DNA from 2 places in the Shewanella sp. NKUCC06_TVS genome. Region 1 is predicted to be linked to the other one. Evidence: predicted binding sites of a transcription regulator. Region 1 holds the regulator's gene; the other holds the start of a gene.
What was found. Region 1 encodes LexA, which represses DNA repair genes until DNA is damaged. Its sites were predicted from a motif close to TACTGTATNNNNATACAGTA; they were not measured.
Positions count from the first base shown of each region.

Region 1 (10,908 bases):
GCGGTGTACCGCCTATCACTCTAAAACCTGTGCTATCGGGGAACAACTGTCGCGATTTATAGGCCATCAGCGCCGGGACGATTACCGCCCACACTGTCGCCGCTAATGCCGCAAAGCCAATCGCTACTAAGAAGCCATCGGGAAACAGTAATCCTAAAATCGTCGGCGGCACAAAGGTCACTAACGCGGTTTTCATCCGGCCAGAGCGTGAATCATCAAAACCAAACAAATCGGCAAGATAATCGAACAGGCCTAAGGTCACCCCTAAGAAAGATGAAGCCACGGCTAAGTTAGCAAACAGGGTCAACATACTGTTTAACCAGCTACTCGCCATCACCTCAGACAAAGCGCCCACCAACACACCCATATTGCCGCCTTGGGCAATAATGTCGATAAACTGGCTGCGGGGAATATTGCCCATAGTCGCCACTAACCAACAGGCATAAATCACCAGTGCGATAAAGGTGCCGACGAAAATCGCCTTGATAATGGTGGAGGAATCTTTGCCGTAATACTTCACTAAGCTGGGAACGTTACCATGGTAACCAAAACTGGCGAGACCAAAGGGCAGCGCCGCCCACAGATAAGGTGAAAAGCTGTTATTACCATCGGGTTCGAGCAACTTAGTCACATCAATTTCGATCAATAAATTGCCGATAGCGAGGAAGAAGGTAATGATCATACCGCCGAGCATAATCGTGGTAATCCGATCCACGGCTTTAGTACTGATCAACACTATGCTCGCCAATACTATGGCAAATACTAGCCCTGCCACACTTTGCGGTAACTCAATTCCCATGCCCTGCAAGCTGTGATTCACAATCGAACCACCGCCGCTGATATAGGCATAGGTCAAAATATACAACACGAAAGCGATAGAAACGCCGTTCACTATCCGCCAAAACTGCCCAAGAGTTTGCTTGCTTAAGGTATCGAAGCTAGCACCGGGTTCGAAATGTAAATTGGTTTCGAGCAACAATAAACCCGACATCAACATGCAAAACCAAATGCCCAATAACATCAAAATCGAATAACCAAACCACATACCTGCACCGACCACGGGCAGAGAAAACATCCCAGCACCTACGGTCGTGCCAGCAATAATCATGGCACCACCGAGCAAGGACTTACCTGCGGGCTTATGCTTAGCCGCATTCATATGATTTGCCATTAAACTGTGTGCTCCGCGGTGACACTCGCCACTATCGTTTGTCTCACTGACGGACGTAATAAGCTATTGGCCTGATCTCGTATGCGATTGATATTGGACTTATCTTCACTATCCGCCAGATATCCCAATTCTTTGAGCTTCACGCTCAAAGTACCGTAGAGTTTTTTATCGTAGAACTCAGGCGCGGTAATGCCATGTAAAGCCCCTAAACGCTGGGCGAGTAAATGGCTCTCAGACTCAAGTTCTGAGCGCTCCATCTTAGGTCTGTTCGCTAACAGATTGAAAATAATAGCGTAGCGTTGCAGAGTCTCGCTCACTGAACTGGCTAACAACAATAATTGGCTTGAGTGCTCAGGCACGACAGCTAAAGTATCTGTCTCAACCACTAAACCTTGCCCAATCAGGAAATCCAACACTTGCTCAACATAGGCTGGTAAGTCTTTAATTCCCATGAAGAGTTCGGCTTTCAGCAGTGGATAAAAATCGGCAACGATTGAAACCACTTGCTGGCGCAGGATCTGTTCATTGTGGGTTAAACAACTCGCAATTAATGAAGGAACAATAAATAAGTGAATGATATTGTTACGATAGTAAGTCATAGACACAGCCTGACTCGCTTCGATAGACACTATTTCCCCTAAAGGGTCGGCACTAACAACAAACTTGTTCAGCTCTAAACCTTGCTGCACTAAATGCTTACCATCACCTTCGGCAACAGATGTATAAGAAGTGTAAGGCACTTTTTTGAGTAGGGTCAGATACAAATCAAGCTGACGCTCCAGCAGACTACGTTCTAAGGCGTTTTGATCTGTCGCCAGTAAAACTAAGCTAGTCAAAGTCACCGAACTCGCGGCTGCGGCATCATTGATACGCGTCATCACCCGATTAGCCAGCACGTTTACCGCTGGCGTTAACCAACTTGGTTTCTGCTCGGGATCATCGGCCAACTCAGCACGCCAGTTTGGCGCACGCTCATTTAAGAAATTTTGCAGGGTAATAGGCTCGCCAAAATTCACATAACCTTGGCCAAAATTACCTAATTTGCGAATGGCACCGAACACCTGCCACACAGATTCTTTTTTCTTTTTCTTACCGCTTAACTCTTTATGGTAAGTCGCCACTTCCATCACATGGTCATAGCCTAAATACACAGGCACAAGTGTGACAGGACGTTCAATACCGCGCAGTACGCTGTTCATCGTCATGGCGATCATGCCAGTTTTCGGCGCCAACAGACGGCCAGTACGTGAACGGCCACCTTCGGAGAAGTATTCCACTGAATAACCTTTAGCAAACAGCTGATCTAAATACTCACGAAATACTGCGGTGTACAGCTTATTGCCATTAAAACTACGGCGGATAAAGAAGGCACCACCGCGACGGAACATAGGTCCAGCGGGCCAGAAGTTGAGGTTAATGCCAGCAGCAATGTGCGGCGGAACCATGCCTTGATAATACAAAATATACGATAACAGCAGGTAATCCATGTGGCTACGATGGCAAGGCACATAAACAATCTCGTGGCCATCGTGGTGCAACTGGCGAACTTGCTCGGCGCCTTTAATGTTGATCCCGCTGTAAAGCTTGTTCCACAACCAAGTTAAGAAACGCTCGGCAATACGCACTAAACTGTCTGAGTAATCGGCAGCGATTTCATCAAGGTACTCAATGGCCGTCTCGCGCGCTTGGGTCTCAGAAATCTTTTTACTGGCGGCTTCTTCTTGAATCGCTTTGCGCAGCGACTCAGATTTGAGTAACGAATGAAACAGTGCTTGGCGGTTTGGCAGCACAGGCCCTGTCATTACCTTACGTTGACGACGGAAATGCACGCGCGCAACCCGTGCTAACTTATGGGCAATCCCCATGTCGGTGCCATGTTCGTCAGCCATGTAACGCAGGGATACGGCATTCGAAAACTGCACGAAGTTATGTCGACCTAAGAACAGAATCATCAAGCACTTGCGCAGCCAAGTCGGGTTTTCCCGCTCAAATACGGCCGCCTTCATAGTGTCGTCTTCTTTCCCTGGCGTTCGGCCCCAATACAGGCTCACGGGTACCAGTTGAATATCTAATTCAGGACGTTCCTTATGCACGGCTAACAAACGCATAAAGCATTCGAGGAAAGGCTCATTACCAGCACGTTCGCCAAACAGTGGCTTACGTCCTTGAAGACAGACAACCCGAGGCGCAGTCACACCATTAGCCACTAGAGGCTCATAAGGGCTTGGTAAGCCTAACTTAGCCGTTATTTCGCTCAAAGCAGCGATGTCACTGAGGGATTCTGTTTTCATCACATAAACAAGGGGTCTGGAAGCATCCAGATTCAGATCGGCAAAGGGATCCTGAGGTACCACAATAGTGTGCACTAAGTGTTTTTGGATCCAACGTAATGATTTCAACCAAAGAGAGTCGTGTTTAGGCATTATTCTTATGCAATTAAGTGCGTTTACTAGCCCGATAGAATACCAGACTATGGGCAATATTCGCTAATTCTCTCCAACATAGCTAAAAAGTGGTTAATACTTGCGCTGCAAATAATACTGTATATACTAACAGTAACTGTATAGAAAAACAGGAAACACCATGAGACCTTTGACGCCACGCCAAGCTGAAATTTTAGAGCTAATTAAACGAAATATTGCCGATACTGGCATGCCACCCACTCGGGCAGAAATCGCAACCCGTTTAGGTTTTAAGAGCGCCAATGCGGCTGAAGAACACCTTAAAGCGTTGGCAAAAAAGGGCTGCATTGAGATCATGCCAGGCACATCTCGGGGCATTCGTCTGCCTGCGGAAATCGAAGATTTGACTGAAACAGGTTTACCGCTCATCGGCCAAGTGGCCGCAGGTGAACCTATCCTCGCCCAAGAACATGTTGAACAGTACTACCAAGTCGACCCAAGCATGTTCCATCCCGCCGCCGATTTTTTACTGCGAGTAAAAGGCGACAGCATGAAAAATATCGGCATTCTCGAAGGTGATTTGCTGGCAGTTCATAAAGTAGAACAAGCTAGAAATGGTCAAGTGGTTGTCGCTAGAGTCGATGACGATGTCACTGTTAAACGTTTCGAAAAAAAAGGTAATGTAGTCTATCTACATGCCGAAAATGAAGATTACTCCCCGATTAAAGTGGATTTAGGCTTCCAAAGTTTAACAATTGAAGGACTCGCCGTCGGTGTGATCCGTAATGGAGATTGGCTATGAATAAACTACTTGGCAATGCCCCCCGCCATCCGGGCCTGTGGCTCGATGAAGTCCGTGATGCTGACTATGACTGGCACCATGCGCCCATCGCCTGCATGCCAACTAAGACTCAAGGTCGCCAAGAATTAATTCATCTGAGTGCACAACTCGCTCAGTTAAGCCAACAGGGCCGTTGGTTAGTGCTCATCAACCCTCCAAGTATTGGCTACAAGCAAATGCTCGCCAGCGCAGGTGTGCGTATGGATAGAGTTTTGCTGGTACATGCTAAAGATGAAGTCGAAACCCTGTGGGCAATGGAAAAAGCCCTGACAAGTGGTACGTCCAGTGCAGTCATTACTTGGACTCAATCATTGGATGCGCGGGATAATCGACGCCTACAAATCGTGGCTAAAAGTGCCCGAGCTATGGGCATAGTGCTTGAAGACGTAAACAGTCACTTACATGCCGACGTACGCATTGAGCAAGGCAATCTCTTCGGTCAGCAATCTTTTTTTAGCGCTGTACACTAAATATTCATTTAATTTTTTACCTTGAAAGCCGCCTCACCTATGAATGTGAGGCTTTTTTTTGGCAATTTTTCAGATAATTAGATAAATAAGTGATCTTGATCAATATTTAAACAGCAAGTATGGTTGGTTAAGTCGGTGATGATATATCACCTTCCGTGGTCAATGAATCGAGTATTTATCGAACTCGAAGCGCCACTAAAAATAGAGAACAGATTTATTTCAGCAGTATGTGCCAGCGTGGCTAATTACCAGCAGTAACAATACTTGATTAAAAGTAACAGCCGCCAACGCACGTTGAAGTCAAAAAAGCTTTTTTGGGAACTGAAGAGTTTGCATAGAGTTGAGACTTACTGTGTTGCTCTTCTTTGTAGTTGCTATTCGCAATTGGCAGAGGAGAAGTCTTGTGAAGCAATTGTTGTATTGTTTACTCGTGGTGCTTTTCGCACCACCGTTGACCGCCGCGGACATGCGGTTCAACATGACCCCTGGCGTGACCGAGATCAGTGGCAAGGTTTATCACTTGCACATGACCATTTTGTATATCTGCTGCGCAATAGGCCTAGTGGTCTTTGGCGTCATGATTTACGCCATGATCAACCACAGAAAATCCAAAGGCGCTGTCGCGTCCCACTTTCACGAAAGCACTAAAGTTGAAATCGCTTGGACGATTCTGCCATTTATCATTTTGATCTTAATGGCGATTCCAGCGACAAAAACTTTAATCGCAATGGAAGATCCCAGCAACGCCGATCTCACCGTAAAAGTTACGGGGTCCCAATGGAAATGGCATTACAGCTATTTCGATCAAGATATTGATTTTTATAGCATACTGACAACACCCAGAGCACAAATCGAAGGCACCGAAACCAAGGGTGAAAACTATCTATTGGAAGTCGATAAACCGCTCGTTCTACCAATAAACCGCAAAATCCGCTTTCTGATGACTTCAGAGGATGTCATCCATTCTTGGTGGGTACCCGCCTTTGCCATTAAGAAAGATGCCAATCCAGGATTTATCAATGAGGCCTGGACTCGCATCGACAAACCCGGCATTTACCGTGGTCAATGCGCCGAGCTCTGCGGTAAAGACCATGGTTTTATGCCTATCGTAGTACAAGCGTTACCCGAAGCCGAGTTTGAGGCTTGGGTCACAGAGCAGAAACAAGCCGCAGGTGCTGCGGCTGAAGCCGCTCAAGCCGCTTTATCACAAACCCTAAGTAAAGAAGAGTTGATGACTCAAGGTGAACAAGTTTACCTCGGGCACTGCGCAGCCTGCCACCAGCCCAATGGCGAAGGGTTGCAAGGCGTATTTCCGCACCTTAAAGGTAGCCCGATTGCAACGGGACCGCTCAGCGGCCACCTTGAAATTGTGCTCAACGGTAAAACGGGTACAGCCATGCAAGCGTTTAGTAAGCAATTGACTGCACAAGAAATCGCGGCAGTGACTACCTACGAGCGTAATGCTTGGGGCAATAATACTGGCGATGCAGTGCAAGCCAAAGACGTCAACGAGTACATGAACGGCAATTCTGCACAAACATCCGCCGCGGTACCAAGCAGTACAACTCCGACACCCGCACCTGCAGACGTCTCAGCTGCAATCGATCCCGCAAGCCTCCCCACACTCAGCCATGACGCCCTCATGGCCGAAGGTCAAACTGTCTACGCGACCTTCTGTGCTGCCTGCCATCAAGTGACAGGTGCAGGAATACCACCCGCCTTCCCCGTGCTAGTGGGTAGTGCTATCGCCATTGGACCAGTCGCCAATCACATCGATATTGTGATGCACGGCAAAACGGGCACGGCTATGCAGGCATTTGGCAAACAGCTTAGCCCACAGCAACTTGCAGCAGTCATTACCTATGAACGCAATGCTTGGGGTAACAATACCGGCGATACAGTGCAACCTGCTGATATCGCAAGTCATGGACAGTAGGGGATAATGATGAGCACTACGACTCAAGATCAAACCGCAGCCCATGATGACCATCATCATGGTGCGCCAAAGGGCATCATGCGCTGGCTGCTAACCACCAACCATAAAGACATAGGTACTTTGTATTTATGGTTCAGCTTTATTATGTTCTTAACCGGTGGCGCTATGGCCATGGTGATCCGCGCTGAACTCTTTCAACCTGGATTACAATTGGTCGAGCCCAACTTTTTCAACCAAATGACAACTGTTCATGGGCTGATCATGGTATTCGGTGCGGTAATGCCAGCCTTTACAGGGCTCGCTAACTGGCTGATCCCTATGATGATAGGAGCGCCCGATATGGCGCTGCCACGGATGAATAACTGGAGTTTTTGGATACTCCCCTTCGCCTTCACTATCCTTCTCAGTTCGCTATTTATGGAAGGTGGCGGACCTAACTTTGGTTGGACCTTCTACGCACCACTATCAACAACTTATAGCCCAGATAGCACGGCGCTCTTTGTATTTTCTATTCACATCATGGGGATAAGTTCGATCATGGGCGCAATCAACGTGATTGTGACCATAGTGAATTTACGCGCGCCAGGCATGACATGGATGAAGTTACCATTGTTTGTGTGGACTTGGCTTATCACGGCATTCCTACTGATCGCGGTTATGCCCGTACTCGCTGGCGCAGTGACTATGGTGCTGACCGATAAGTTTTTCGGCACGAGTTTCTTCGATGCGGCTGGCGGCGGCGATCCTGTGATGTTCCAGCATATTTTCTGGTTCTTCGGCCACCCTGAAGTCTACATCATGATCTTGCCGTCCTTTGGCATCATCTCTGCCATAGTTCCAGCCTTCAGTCGTAAACCCTTATTTGGCTATGCATCCATGGTTTATGCTACCGCTAGTATTGCAATTCTGTCGTTCCTCGTATGGGCGCACCATATGTTCACCACAGGTATGCCAGTGTTTGCCGAGCTGTTCTTCATGTATTGCACTATGTTGATTGCTGTGCCAACTGGGGTGAAAGTGTTTAACTGGGTTGCCACTATGTGGCGCGGCTCACTCAGTTTCGAAACGCCCATGCTGTTTGCTGTAGCCTTTATCATACTCTTCACTATTGGCGGTTTTTCGGGATTAATGCTCGCCATTACACCCGCCGACTTCCAGTACCACGATACTTATTTTGTTGTGGCACATTTCCATTATGTACTCGTAACTGGTGCGATTTTCTCCATCATGGCAGCGGCCTATTACTGGCTACCTAAGTGGACTGGGCACATGTACAACGAGCGACTGGGACAATGGCATTTCTGGTGTTCAGTGATTTCGGTCAACGTGCTGTTTTTCCCGATGCATTTCCTTGGGCTGGCAGGAATGCCAAGGCGTATCCCTGACTACTCGATTCAATTTGCCGATGTTAATCAAATAGTCTCGATTGGTGGGTTTGCCTTCGGCTTATCGCAATTGATTTTCTTAGTTTTAGTAATTAAGTGCATCCGTGGCGGCGAAAAAGCTCCCGCTAAACCTTGGGAAGGTTCCGAGGGTTTAGAGTGGACATTGCCAAGCCCTGCGCCTTACCACTCCTTCACGACACCACCTGAGGTGAAATGAAATGGCAACCCAACACCAGCAAGATAAACCTAAGTCAAATCGTAAACTTATCAGCATGTTAGTTATCGGCTGTATTGGCATGTTTGGCTTTGGATTCGCGCTGGTGCCGCTCTACGATGTGTTGTGCGAGCAACTCGGTATCAATGGAAAACCCTCCAATACCGCGAGTAGTTATCAAGCAATCACAGTAGATACAAGCCGAATAGTGACTGTGGAATTTATTTCTCAGGTACAAACAGGCATGCCATGGACATTTGCGCCACAAACCAAACGGCTCGAAGTTCACCCTGGCGAGCTAATCCATACGGCATTTCTGGCGCGCAATATGTCAGCTAAAGCAACGATTGGCCAAGCGATACCTTCAGTTTCGCCCGGACAAGGTGCCGCTTATTTTAATAAAACAGAATGCTTTTGCTTTAATCAACAACCCTTAGCGGCGGACACTAGCGCTGAGCTGCCGCTCATTTTCTATGTGGATCCTCAGTTACCTGAGTCTATCCATACTCTGACCCTCTCTTACACTCTCTACGACATTACCGACAAGCAGTTAGCGTCTGCCATAGAGCAAGGAGCTGCAAAATGACAACGAAACATCAGACTTACTACGTTCCATCCCAAAGTGTCTGGCCTATTGTAGGTGCCATTGGCTTGTTCTTAATCGCCTCTGGTGCAGGCCTTTTCGTGCAACAATTGAAATCAGGTGCATCCGGTGGCGGTTATGTGCTGCTGGTTGGGATAGCTGTGATCCTATTCATGCTGGTGGGTTGGTTTAGAACCGTGATCCAAGAGTCGATGGCAGGGCTCTATTCTAGCCAAATGGATCGATCGTTTCGCCAAGGTATGAGCTGGTTTATTTTTTCGGAAGTTATGTTTTTCGGGGCTTTTTTCGGGGCACTATTTTATGCCCGCATGTTCGCAGTGCCTTGGCTCGGTGGCGCATCGAATAATGCCATGACCCACGAAGTACTCTGGCCTCAGTTTGAAGCTATTTGGCCGCTCATTACTACGCCAGATGGCACTAAAACCCAAGCTATGCCATGGACTGGACTGCCATTAATCAACACTATCGTACTGCTAACCTCCTCAGTTACCTTACATTTCGCCCATGTCAGCCTAGAAAAAGGTAAACGTTCTGCCATTACTCTCTGGCTTGGTATCACCATACTCTTGGGTATGGGTTTCCTTGCCTTACAGGCAGAAGAATATATGCATGCCTACCGGGAAATGGGACTCACCCTGACCTCTGGGATTTATGGCAACACCTTCTTCCTGTTAACTGGCTTTCACGGCATGCATGTCACACTGGGGACGCTCTTTTTATTCGTGTTGTTTTTCAGAGTGTTGAAGGGGCACTTTAGCGCAGATAAACATTTTGCGTTCCAAGCGGGGAGTTGGTATTGGCACTTTGTGGATGTGGTCTGGCTGTGTTTGTTTATTTTCGTTTACGTTCTCTAGTGCTTTAGTAAGGCGTGGGATTGGGGCTAATTAACCCAGTCCCTAAGGCCACCAGCAATAACAAGATAACGAGCACGGAGAAAATCACTCGCCGACCAAGATAACGGCTCATAGGCACTTTTTCATCACCTTTCACCATAATAAACAAGGCGCGACCTAGATTAAAAATGATGAATAGCAACAGCAGAACTAAGACCAACTTAAAAATGAACAGGCTATTCATACAATATCCTCATGTTCTGCTGAATAAATTAACGGTTTTTCTACTGATATTGACTGTGGCTGTATTAACTATATTGGTCAAGTTGGGTCTATGGCAATTAGCCCGCGGCGAAGAAAAAACCATGCTGTTAGCCCAAATGGAGGCAAGACAATCCTTGCTGCCATTAAGTTTTGAGCAGCTCCAACTCAAAATCGATAAGGAAGGCGTGACAGGTTATCGACTGCAAGTGCACGCCATACCCGCGAGCTCGCAAATATGGCTGCTGGATAATCAAATCTATCAGGGCCAAGTGGGCTATTTAGCCTTTCAGCCCCTGCAAGTGACTGCGGGTCAACCTTGGTTACTGGTCGAATTAGGTTTTGTCGCGGCCAGTTCCCACCGTGATGAGTTGCCCCACATCAGCCCACTTAGCGGTGAATTGAATATCGAAGGTCGGCTTTACCAAAAGCAAATCAATCCTTTGAGCCAGGCTTTAATGGCAGAAACGGGGACAAGTGTTCGCTTTCAGAATTTGAATATACCGGAAATGGCGCAGCTGTTAGGCCACCCTTTACTAGATGCAGTGCTGCAACCGGATGAGCTACCCGCCCTCGCCTTGCCGCATCCTTGGCAACCCTTCCCACTGTCGGCGCAAAAACATTGGGGTTATGCGCTGCAGTGGTTTTCGATGGCAGCCGTGTTTGCTGGGCTCATGCTGTGGCAAGGGATTAAGTATGTAAAACGCCATAGTGCCGAAACAATCGCACACTCAAGGAGCGAATAGGGAAATTCGTACCATACTTAGCAAGACACAAATAAAAACTAAATA
Region 1 covers NZ_JAHKQX010000017.1:101,781-112,688, forward strand. The annotation lists gene mtr (tryptophan permease) at 1-1,171, opposite strand, end outside; gene plsB (glycerol-3-phosphate 1-O-acyltransferase PlsB) at 1,171-3,594, opposite strand; gene lexA (transcriptional repressor LexA) at 3,755-4,375, shown strand; gene KO531_RS17985 (SulA-like leucine-rich domain-containing protein) at 4,372-4,884, shown strand; gene coxB (cytochrome c oxidase subunit II) at 5,288-6,820, shown strand; gene ctaD (cytochrome c oxidase subunit I) at 6,830-8,422, shown strand; gene KO531_RS18000 (cytochrome c oxidase assembly protein) at 8,424-9,005, shown strand; gene KO531_RS18005 (cytochrome c oxidase subunit 3) at 9,002-9,877, shown strand; gene KO531_RS18010 (DUF2909 family protein) at 9,882-10,100, opposite strand; gene KO531_RS18015 (SURF1 family protein) at 10,099-10,863, shown strand.

Region 2 (10,908 bases), on a different contig from region 1:
TGCCCCGGCAGTATGAGTTGCTGAAACTTAAGCACTTCTAAGTTGGCTACGGCTTCGCAATAGCCGAAATATTGGCAGCCTAAACGCACCGCCCAATCTAATTGCGTCACGCCTGGCAGTACGGCTTGCTCGGGAAAATGTCCCTTAAAAGATTCAAGGTCGGCCGCCACTAACAGACGTAATTCAATGTTATCCATGCCGATATTAGAATGCAGGATCGGCGGTAAACTCGATTTAATCATGATCAAATAACTCGACTAACTGGGCAGTGACACGCTTACCCTGAGTGTTCAGCGGCAAAATATCGGGATAACGCCAGCGGCGAGGCAGCGTGACTCGCTCAAATTGCGTCAGTAAATGTGCTTTTAACGCATTGTTGATACTGAGTTTTCCCTGCTCTTGATGCACACTGCGGCCAAGTGCGGAGAGGGTCACGACCGCGCCCAGTTGGGATTTAAACTGCGGCAATACGACAAGTGCGGCTTGCTCAACATAGGCATGGCTGCCTAACAGCGTTTCCATTTGTGCCAGTGATAGACGTTTTTCCTCTATTTTAACGATGCGATCGAGTCGGCCCTTGAGCCTAAACTGGCCATTTTCGGTCGGTTCGATTTTATCTTCGCAGCGCAACCATTCATCGTCGGCCAAATAGGGCGATTTAAGTAGCAAGGCTCCGTCGTTAGGATCTTGATCTATCGATATTCTGTCAAACACTTGCCAAGGTTCATCGGCTTCATGTTGACGGCGATAGGCGATGCCGCCCGTTTCTGTGCTACCAAAAATTTCGATGGGCAGATGGCCATAGCATTGGCTGATCCCTTGAGCTGCCGCAAAACTTAAGGGCCCGCCAGAGCTAAACACTAAGCTGGGTGAGCGCAGTTGCCGCTCGTGCTCTAAGGCCTTAGGTAAACGCGATAACTGGGCAGGGCTACTGATCAAACACAGGTTTGGCAGTAAGGCAGTGTAATAGCTTAAGGTTTCTGGGTATTCAATCTGCTCACTTAAAAACGGCCGACTGGCGGCGAGTGGCCACAAAATCTTGAATAACAGGCCATAGATATGCTGGTGGGAAACCGTTGAAACCACACTGCAATGGGGTAAATGTTCGGCAAAGGTATGTTCGAGCACTGAGACTTCAACGTCTAATTGCTGAAGTGTTTTACGGATCGCCTTAGGTTCGCCACTGCTGCCGGAGGTAAATAGCAGAAGTTCGCCGATAGCCTCGCTCGCCGGCCAAGGTTTGCTCGGCAGGCTCAGCTCTTTTCTCAGTAGAATAAAGGCCTGACTTTCACACAATGGCTTGTCCGACAATATGCCTTCAAACTGGTGGGTTAACTCGCTCAGCGTGCCCGTTTGGGTGTTGGCTGGTAAGATAATTTCCTTGCCTGCTAACAGCGCCGCACATAAACCGACAGCAAACAGATCGCTGGTATCACTCGCGAGCAGCCATTTTTTCTCTGGCGCGGCCAGCAGTTGCTCATAAAAATACGCCACCTGATTGGTAAATAATGCACCTGTGACTATGTCGTGGTGATTAAAGCTGATCAGTTGTTGGGCAAAGGGCCCTTGGGTTAACCAGTTTTTGAGTAGCTGTGTCATGTTTTCTTCAACCAAAAGCTGCGATATAACCACTCCCCACCGAGGAGCAGTCCCATGAGTACGTATGCAATCAAACCGTTATACAAGGTCCAGGTTGCTAAGCTAGTAAAGCCAGCGGTGTAAGCCGCCATAGTGCCATTGAAGATAAATAAACCGCACCAAAGTAGAGTGACTTTTTTAAGATACCCAGTGGCTTCATCCGGTAAATCGGGTTCTTTCAAACGGGCTAAACGTTCGATCATGCTAGGGCCAGTGTGCAGTGAATAACTGAACAGCGCCAGCATAGTGAGATTTATCACTACTGGGTAATACAGCAGCCAATCACTGCGCTTGGCAAGATAACTGCCTGCCGTGAGCATAATCCCCACCAATAGTGGTAAAACTAATGTCTTAACCTTTTGCTTTTGTAGCATTAGCCGCATTATCAGCAATAAACACAGCACGAGCGCTATGGTGCCAGCAGGTAAGTAATTGAGCCCTAAATACACGGCAACGGGGTAGGCCAGCAAAGTTAGGGCGGTTAAGACCTGTAGCAAGGCTCGCATTAGGTTTTAACTAAACCTTCGATAGCATTAATCACATCATTGATTGTGCGAACTGATTTAAATTCATCGGGTTGGATCTTTTTACCTGTCAGTTGCTGCAGTTTTATCACTAAGTCGACTGCATCAATGCTGTCGAGATCGAGCTCTTCATACAGGTTAGCCTCAGGCGTAATCGCCTCGGCATCAATTTCGAATTCGTCCACTAAAATAGTGGTCAGCATAGCGAGGATTTGTTCACGATTTTGCATATTCCTCTCCTATGGACGCTGTGATTCGATAAAGCGAGCTAAGCTGGCAACACTGTGGAAATGGGCCTTAGTGGCATCCGAATTGGCTTCGATTTTGACATCAAATTTTTTCTTGATGGCTAAGCCGAGCTCGAGGGCGTCGATAGAATCTAAGCCTAAACCTTCGCCAAATAGCGGCGCATCGGTTTCAATATCATCAATGCTGACGTCTTCTAGGTCGAGACAGTCGATGATTAACTGCTTTATTTCATTGTTTAAGTTCATAATTATTTTCGAGTTGTTGTTTATAGTAATGTTCAAGATCCCGCGTCAGCTGCCGGGCCATTTTTGCATGCTCACCTAAAGCCGCTTGGTACTTCTGGTAAGAAACGATTGTGCCGATTTCAACGGCCATTCCCATGGTTTGCCTTGGGATTTCATACCAAGGTTGCTCCTTTGTCAAACCACGCACATTGGTACGCAGTACCACAGGTAAAATATCCGCTTCGGCCCTTAAGGCGATATTGGCAGCGCCGCGGGCAAAGTGGTTAATGGTCGCACCGACCACCGTACGCGTGCCCTCGGGGAAGATGATTAAATTGGTGCCTCTTGCGAGCACTTCGCGGCAATCCTCTAGCATCAATTCGGCGCCGCGATTGGGAATATAACCCGCGCAGGACACCACACCCCGCAAAAATGGATTACGCCACAAAGCTTGTTTGACTATGCAGCCCGCATTGGGCATGAGACTTATCAATACCACCACATCGACTAAACTGGGGTGATTGGCTATGACGATAACGCCTCTGGCATCATGTAATTTTTGGGCATCGTGGCTGCTGACCTTAATCACACCTGCCCAAGTGAGCATGGCGACAAAGCCTTTGAACATTAAATGCACGGCTTTTTGGACTCGAATAATCCGCGCCTCTGGTGTGCCTGGCCAAAAACGCAGTAGCGGCAGAATGGTCAAGGAGCTTAATAAGCCGCCTAAGCCAAAGGCGATATAACAACTTACGCCACCTAGCCAACGTGGCACATAATTCAGCCCTTCGCGGCGAGTTTCTGGCAAGGTATATGCGGCATTGAGCATTGAATCTTCATGGCCCTTAGCGGCGTCATGGCTGTGGGCTGCATCAAACATGCTCAAGTCTCCAATGCCATTGGGATAAGCAGCCTGAAATATTTTGCGCCGTTGCTAGGGCGTGGATAAATGCACCATAGGTCAGCGGATTTAAAGCTGTTGCCTTAGAAATACGGCTCACTGTGAGCTTGGCCGAAGCGGGTGTATCGAAGGGCGCGAGCTGTAGGCCTAGGGCCAAAGGTAATTCAAATTCTTGGGTAAACTCATCGTACACAGGAGGCACTGGATCATCACCGAAGACCAATAACAATGGTTCTGGCGATTGATGTAATTGGGCGAAGGCTTCGGCCATAGCTTGGGACAGGGTTTCTGTGCCCGCCGCAACTGAGGTTGAAGGCGCGGTATTGGCTGCCACTATGCCAAAAATGCCGCTGGCGGTGTTGTGCACTGACTGACTAAAACCTAAGGGCGATAAGGGCTGTTTGGCGATAATGTCTTCGAGTAGGCCAATGGTGCGCTGCAACTCTCCATGGCGCGAGGCAAAAATAGAGCGACAATTTGCAGGCATTTCGCACTGAAAACTCACCTCTAACATCATCTTAGTCAAGCGACTAAAACGGCGGCGCTGCATGGCGGGAATTTGTTTGAGTGCGGGAGCGGTGGTATCCGACTGTGGTGGCGTATCGAGATTGAGCTCAGCCGAACTCTCGCACCAAGTTTGCCAACTTTGATGGTGCTGATATTGGGGGGCCCAAGCGCCCCAAGAGAGAATGCTGAATGTTAGTTGCACTACTTTGCCTCGACACTAAATTTAAGCTGTCTTAGTTATCCCTAACTAAGTTAGAACATTAATGGATTGTCATACCATAGTGAGGAGTATACGCGTTAGAAGAATGACGCTCGAAATGCCCTCTACAGCGTGGTCATTCTACACTATGCCCCTTCTTTTTATGAAGCCATTTGCATTGTGCGGGTTAACGGAATGGGATCAAGTGCTGTGATTTGCAGCACTTATTCGACATTGAGTAACAAATATCGCAGTGGCTATCTGATTTCGCAGACACTTTAACTTACAGGTTAAAATGAAAAAAGGCGCACTGAGCGCCTTTTGGCATGAGCTTGATAACCTATTGCGACAATTGATTCTCGATTTTACGCAGCGCTACTTTCAACTTGCGAGTATTTTCTGGACCCATACGGATCAACAGTTTTTGTGCACTGGGTAGTGCCTCTAAGTTAGGGTCAACGAATTGATAGTTAACGCTAATTGAATTCAGCTCAATCGGATCTTCAATAATAGGTGCTGCGAGTAACATTTTAATCGCTTGCAGCATTCTGTCGTTAAATTTGGCGTTGCTGTAGCCGAGTTCGGTAAAGGCTTCCTCTAGGAGCGGCGTCAGTTGCTTGTAAGTTGTGATTAAGCCCTGTTCGTCCATTTTGGCAATCGAGTCAACATAGGCATCGTATCTGTGGAAACCCTCAGGATTTAAATACACTTTGTTGGTGATTTCTGAGACTGAGAACAGCTTCTCTGGTCCTTTAAGTGGGCTAACTTTACGGGTTAATTCACCCTGAGCTAGGTTATCCACGAATACCACAAATTGGCGGACGAGATCTTGCTGCACTAACGAAGAACTCAGCACATTGTTATTGATCATGGCGAGGGCTTTTTGTTGCACAAATGCATCACTTTCAGCCAGCACAGGCACAGGTTCTACGACAACTTCAGGCTCTGCCACTGCAGTGGTTTCAGTGCTATTGGTGTTCGTTTCTGTAACGGCAGGCGTCGTCTCTGTGGTTTCAGGCTCTGGCGTACTTTCGAGCGTCATAGGTTCAGATGGCGGTGTTTCAGGCAATACAATAGGGGCGTTAGGAATGAGTTTAGGTGAGTCAGAATCACCGCTGTAGTAATAATATCCTCCGGCAGAAAGTAGCACGACGAGCACTATCGCAAAAAGCGCAAAGCGATTGCTGCTAGAAGAAGTCTCTTGAGGTGTTATTCTATCATCTTGATTAACTTGCATTTTACATCCTTCGCTTGAGTGTCAAGGTAACTTGGTGAATACATGCAGCTAACATTAAAGTGCAAGAGCGGGCTATTTGAAGGCCGCAGGTTCATTTTGCAAGTTTCCATGCGCTTGTCTATAGCGCTTAGCTGAACATAAACAATTTATTTCGAGTAAAGGCAGATGTTACGCCTCGTTCTTTACCCTTTAATATTTACGGCTTAAGCCTGCACATAGTGCTGTCTGTGCCCGAGCCAACGTAAAATAATTGCATCGACTTTTTCGGGAGCTTGCGCCATTACATGGCTCGCTAATTTCTGAATGTGTGGGATCAAAGCTTGATCGCGCACCAGATCGGCAATTTTGAGCTCAGCCAGTCCCGTCTGCTTAGTGCCAAGCACTTCACCCGGACCACGAATTTCTAAATCTTTCTGCGCTATGATGAAACCATCATTGCTTTGTCTGAGTACACTCAGTCTTTGGGTGGCGGTATGGCTCAACGGCGCCTTGTAGAGTAACACACAATGGCTTGCGATGGCGCCTCGACCGACTCGTCCGCGCAGTTGATGTAGTTGTGCTAGACCTAAACGTTCAGGGTTTTCAATGATCATCAGGCTGGCATTGGGCACGTCGACGCCCACTTCAATCACGGTTGTCGCTACCAGTAGATGAATAATGCCTGCCTTAAAGTCGGCCATGATTTGCTGTTTCTCGGCGCTCTTTAATCTGCCATGCACTAGGCCAATATTGAGCTCGGGCAGGGCGAGGCGCAGTTCTTCGGCTGTGTCTTCGGCGGCTTGGCATTCGAGTACTTCGGATTCTTCAATCAGAGTACATACCCAATAGGCCTGACGTTGGTCGCTAATGACAGCGTTGCGGACCCGTTCAAGCACTTCGTTACGGCGTAAATCAGCAATCGCCACAGTGGTCACTGGAGTTCGCCCCGGCGGCAGCTCATCGATAATGGATGTGTCGAGATCTGCATAGGCCGTCATCGCCAGCGTGCGGGGAATGGGTGTGGCTGTCATGATCAATTGATGCGGGTGGAAACCTTGGCTCACGCCCTTTTCCCGCAGGCCTAAGCGTTGGTGTACGCCGAATCTGTGTTGCTCATCGATAATAATTAACGCGAGTTTGCTAAAGACCACATGCTGCTGGAAGATGGCATGGGTCCCAATCACCATCTGGGCTGCGCCAGATTCAATATCCGCAAGGGATTGGGTTCTGGCCTTGCCTTTAAGTTTTCCCGCCAGCCAACCTACCTTAAGTCCGAGTGGCTCAAACCAAGCGGCAAAGTTAGTTGCATGTTGCTCGGCCAATAACTCGGTCGGTGCCATCATGGCAACTTGATAACCGTTTTCAATCGCTTGTAATGCCGCCATCGCCGCGACTAAGGTTTTGCCAGAGCCAACATCCCCTTGCACTAAGCGCATCATAGGGTGCGGCTTTTCTAAATCTTTGCCTATATCGGCCACGACTCTTTGCTGGGCGCCTGTGGGCTTAAAGGGCAAAGCTGCGAGGAAAGGATTGAGCAACTGCCCCGTGGCCTGCATGGTAACCGCTGCATCTAAATTACTGCGCTGCCTTAGGCGTAGCATGCTGAGATTATGGGCGAGCAACTCTTCCTGCACGAGTCGCTGCTGGGCTGGGTGTTGGCCTAACTCTAAATCGAACTGAGAGATCCCCGCAGGAGGTCGATGCAGCGTCTGCAGCGCTTGTTTAAGGCTGATGTTATTAGGTTGCAACTGCGGTGGCAGCAGCTCAGTTAAACCGCCCTCTTCCAGCAATACCAAGGCTTGCTCGGTCAGCTTTAGCCAACTCGCCTGTTTTAAGCCCTCAGTCGTGGGATAAATCGGCGTTAGGGTATCACTCAGGTGAACATCTTCACCGGGATACACCACTTTATATTCTGGATGCACTATCTCAGCTTGATGACTACCACGGCGCACTTCACCGTAGGCGCGGATCATCAAACCATTTTGCATGGCATTACGCTGAGCAACGGAAAAGTTAAAGAAGCGCAGGCTTAAGCTGCCCGTATCGTCGCGCACATTGCAGACCAGCATGCGCTTGCGGCCTTGGATGATTTGTGTCGATTGGATTTCAGCTTCTATAGTGCCATAACCGCCTAGGCTGAGGGTGGCAATAGGATAGATTTGGGTTCTATCTTCGTAGCGCAGGGGTAAGTGAAACAGTAGATCTTGTACTGTTGTGATGCCGAGCTTTGCGAGTTTCTCCGCGACCTTTTTGGCGACGCCTTTGAGGTCGGTGATCGGAACAAGATCCAATTGCTGCAAGTCGTTAGCACTCAATCACTGTGAATTTATACATATATTAACAGAGAATAAGCGTAAGGCAATCTCAAGGGGAATGAGGGACTTATTTGCCAGCCTAGTTAACGTCATTTTGCGGCCCTTAGGTTTCGGCTAAGGCCGCAAAAAATTGTCGATATACAATCGTTCGACGGAAGTAAGTGTTCAACTGTGAGCGTGTTTACAACCAGCCTTTTTGCTTGGCAATGCGGGCTGCATCGATTCGATTACTGGCATTGAGTTTGGCTATGGCTTCTGAGAGGTAGTTGCGAACAGTCCCTTCGGCGATAAAAAGAGTTTCGGCGATGTCGGAGGTGGATTTGCCTTCGCTAGCGAGGCGAAGAGCACGGCGTTCTTTGTCGTTGAGCGGGTCGACATCGCCAATCGCCATCATGGCAAGTTCAGGATCGATCACTCGTTTTCCCGCCATCACTTGTTGAATCGCGTTGACTAAGGTTTCCGAGGGCGCATCTTTAAGCAGAAAGCCGCCCACACCCGCTTCGATGGCACGTTTAATATAGCCTGCACGGCCGAAGGTGGTAATGACCACAACCTTAGTTTGGCTATGTTGCTCCTTTAACCATGTGGCCAGCTCTAAGCCTGTGCGGCCGGGCATTTCGATATCAGTTAGCAAGAGATCAAAGCTTTGCTGTTTGAGTAAGCTTAGAGCTTCGTCGCCGTCACTCGCTTGGGTGATACTAAAACCCCCTGCAAGCGTAAGGAGTGCGGCGAGTGCTCCTCGCACCATAGCTTGATCTTCCGCCAATAAAATCTTCATTAATGTGTTGCTCCCTGCAAAGGTAAACTGACGGTAAATCTATATCCCTGTTCGAGATTATAGCTCAAGCTACCGCCTAAACTGTCGAGACGCTCGCGTATACCAGTGAGGCCATTACCCTCTATAAAAGGTTTGGCCGCGGCATTGTCTTTGACTTCTAGCAGCAGGCGGTCTGCTTGCTTAGAAAAGTGGATAGAGCATTCACTTGCACCGCTATGGCGAAGAATATTATTAATGAGTTCGGTGAGGATCAAACTCAGTTGGCTTTCTGTGCTTGCACCTAGCTTAGGTAGCTCACCACTGAGCTCGACACTTAAGCCTTTATCCCTTAAGGATTTACAAAGCTGCGTCACGCAACTCTCTAGGCCCTTGTGTTTGTAGTCTGACACTGTGTGGCGGATCTGGCTTAAACTTTCCCTCGCAATTTGTCCTAGCTCAATCAATTGGGTTGATGCGAGTTCATATTCTTGTTTTGCGATTAGCTTTTCGGCTAGCTCAGCCTTAAGGGCGATGGAAGATAGGCTATGCCCCATAATGTCGTGTAGATCCCGCGCGATACGTTCACGCTCAAGCATAGTGGCCAAGGTGGTAATTTCTTGGGCACTTTGCTGTTCTTTCAATTTATGCCGATAACGTCTGCGTTCGGCGACACCAAACATGCCCACGCCGAGCACTAATCCCGAGCCGTAAAGCGGAAAGTAGTAACTGTTAAAGTGGTAAATCTCATTGAGGGCAAACAGCAGGCCGATGAGGGCTGCAATAGCCAACAGACAGGTCCGGAGAGGATAAAAAAAGCCAATGAAGAAAGCGGCAAAGGTAAATAGCGAGATAGAGCCTGGGTTGATTGGTGTGATCGCTATTGCTATGGCCACCATAATGAGAATGGGCAGATAGGCGCTACGGCTATTGCACTTATAGGTCCAAAAATAACTGGCAATAAAAGGGATTAACACGGCAAAACTGAGGGCGATTTTCCAGCTTGGATAGGGATTTATGGCAAGTGGGATCAGATAAAACACTAAGTTTATCAAATACACCCAAGCAAGTTTTCGTTCGAGCTGAAGGGGAGTGCTTATCATGATGCCTCTGTGTCACTGAGTTGGTTGTTCAATGCCTACCGATGGCATCTGTTTTAATTTATTCTTTTTAGGGATTGGCGCTATCGTCAGCGCCATAGATCCCCGTTAACAACTTTGTCTATTTTGCACTTAATTGCTGATTTTGTTGAAGCAAAAATTTTGCCCAACCGTAATCTGCTTGTACTTTGATCGCTTGTTGCCAATCTTCAATCGCGCCTTGGCTATCGCCTAATTCCTGTTTAGCTAGCCCGCGCCACGTGTAAGCTTCGGCTTCACCCCAGCAAATATTGCCGCAAGGCTGAGCGAATCTTTCTATTGCTGTAGTGGCTAAGGTCTTAGCATTTTGCATGCTGCCGCCAAATATGGCTGGCGTGTTATAGGCGGCGATGGCTTTAACAAGCGCTACCCGTGGATTTTGTGGTTCTAATTGTTCAGCACCGGCAATCGCCTTGGCGGATTTCATGCCGAGCGTTGCACCTTTGCTATTGTCTAAGGCGATTTGCATGCCATAAACCGACGATAACAGGGCGAGGGATTCTGCATTCGCTTGGCTGGTTTCGAGTGCTTCTAATGTGGTTTGCGCTGTAGTCAGTGCGCTGCTAGCGAGTGTTTTTTGTCCCATTACATTGGCACTGATGGCTAAGCGATAGTTCGCATAGGCTTTATCATAATCTTGAGTGCTGCCGCTCAGTTGTTGTAATTGCGTTAGATTCATCGCATTCGAGGCCGCGTCTACGTTGGTGATGCTAGTGTTTGATGGCGTTGCTGCAAACGAGTGAGTACTGATAAGCACAAAGCTGGAGGCGAGGAGTAATGTTTTCATGGTATTTCCTTATTGAGTGAGTTTCCCAATGTTTGGGTACGGGCTCATTATCAGAAATTCGATAGAAGAAGTGCAGACACAAAGGTCATGTCTTTGGCATGACAAATGTCATCAGTTGAGTTGTGTGCTTATATTTTTTATGAGGTGTGCTTTAAAGAAGGTGCGTGATTAATAAAGTGGACAATACCTAGAGAGCAAAACACCGGAGAGACTCCGGTGTTTTTAATCGCAAATGAGCAGCTAAGTGTTATACCACAGCTTGAGTGCTTGCTTGGTTTATTAAGTAGCCCAAGTAACCTAAGTAGCACAGTAGTAATACTGAACCTTCGCGGCGGCCAATACGAAATCCTGTCCAAGCGAAAGGTAAAATCATGATGGCAAATGCCAACATCACGATGAAATCAAAGGGTTGGAAGCCAAGTGATGATACCGGCTGTACTATTGCAGTAATACCT
Region 2 covers NZ_JAHKQX010000010.1:114,754-125,661, forward strand. The annotation lists gene KO531_RS12820 (thioester dehydrase) at 1-242, opposite strand, end outside; gene KO531_RS12825 (AMP-binding protein) at 235-1,599, opposite strand; gene KO531_RS12830 (hypothetical protein) at 1,596-2,144, opposite strand; gene KO531_RS12835 (acyl carrier protein) at 2,144-2,392, opposite strand; gene KO531_RS12840 (phosphopantetheine-binding protein) at 2,402-2,656, opposite strand; gene KO531_RS12845 (lysophospholipid acyltransferase family protein) at 2,640-3,515, opposite strand; gene KO531_RS12850 (beta-ketoacyl synthase chain length factor) at 3,508-4,245, opposite strand; gene KO531_RS12855 (DUF3014 domain-containing protein) at 4,583-5,479, opposite strand; gene recG (ATP-dependent DNA helicase RecG) at 5,683-7,758, opposite strand; gene KO531_RS12865 (response regulator transcription factor) at 7,955-8,551, opposite strand; gene KO531_RS12870 (sensor histidine kinase) at 8,551-9,630, opposite strand; gene KO531_RS12875 (tetratricopeptide repeat protein) at 9,749-10,453, opposite strand; gene KO531_RS12880 (calcium/sodium antiporter) at 10,701-10,908, opposite strand, start outside.
Region 2: the regulator LexA is predicted to act here: its motif matches at 7,775-7,794, upstream of recG (ATP-dependent DNA helicase RecG).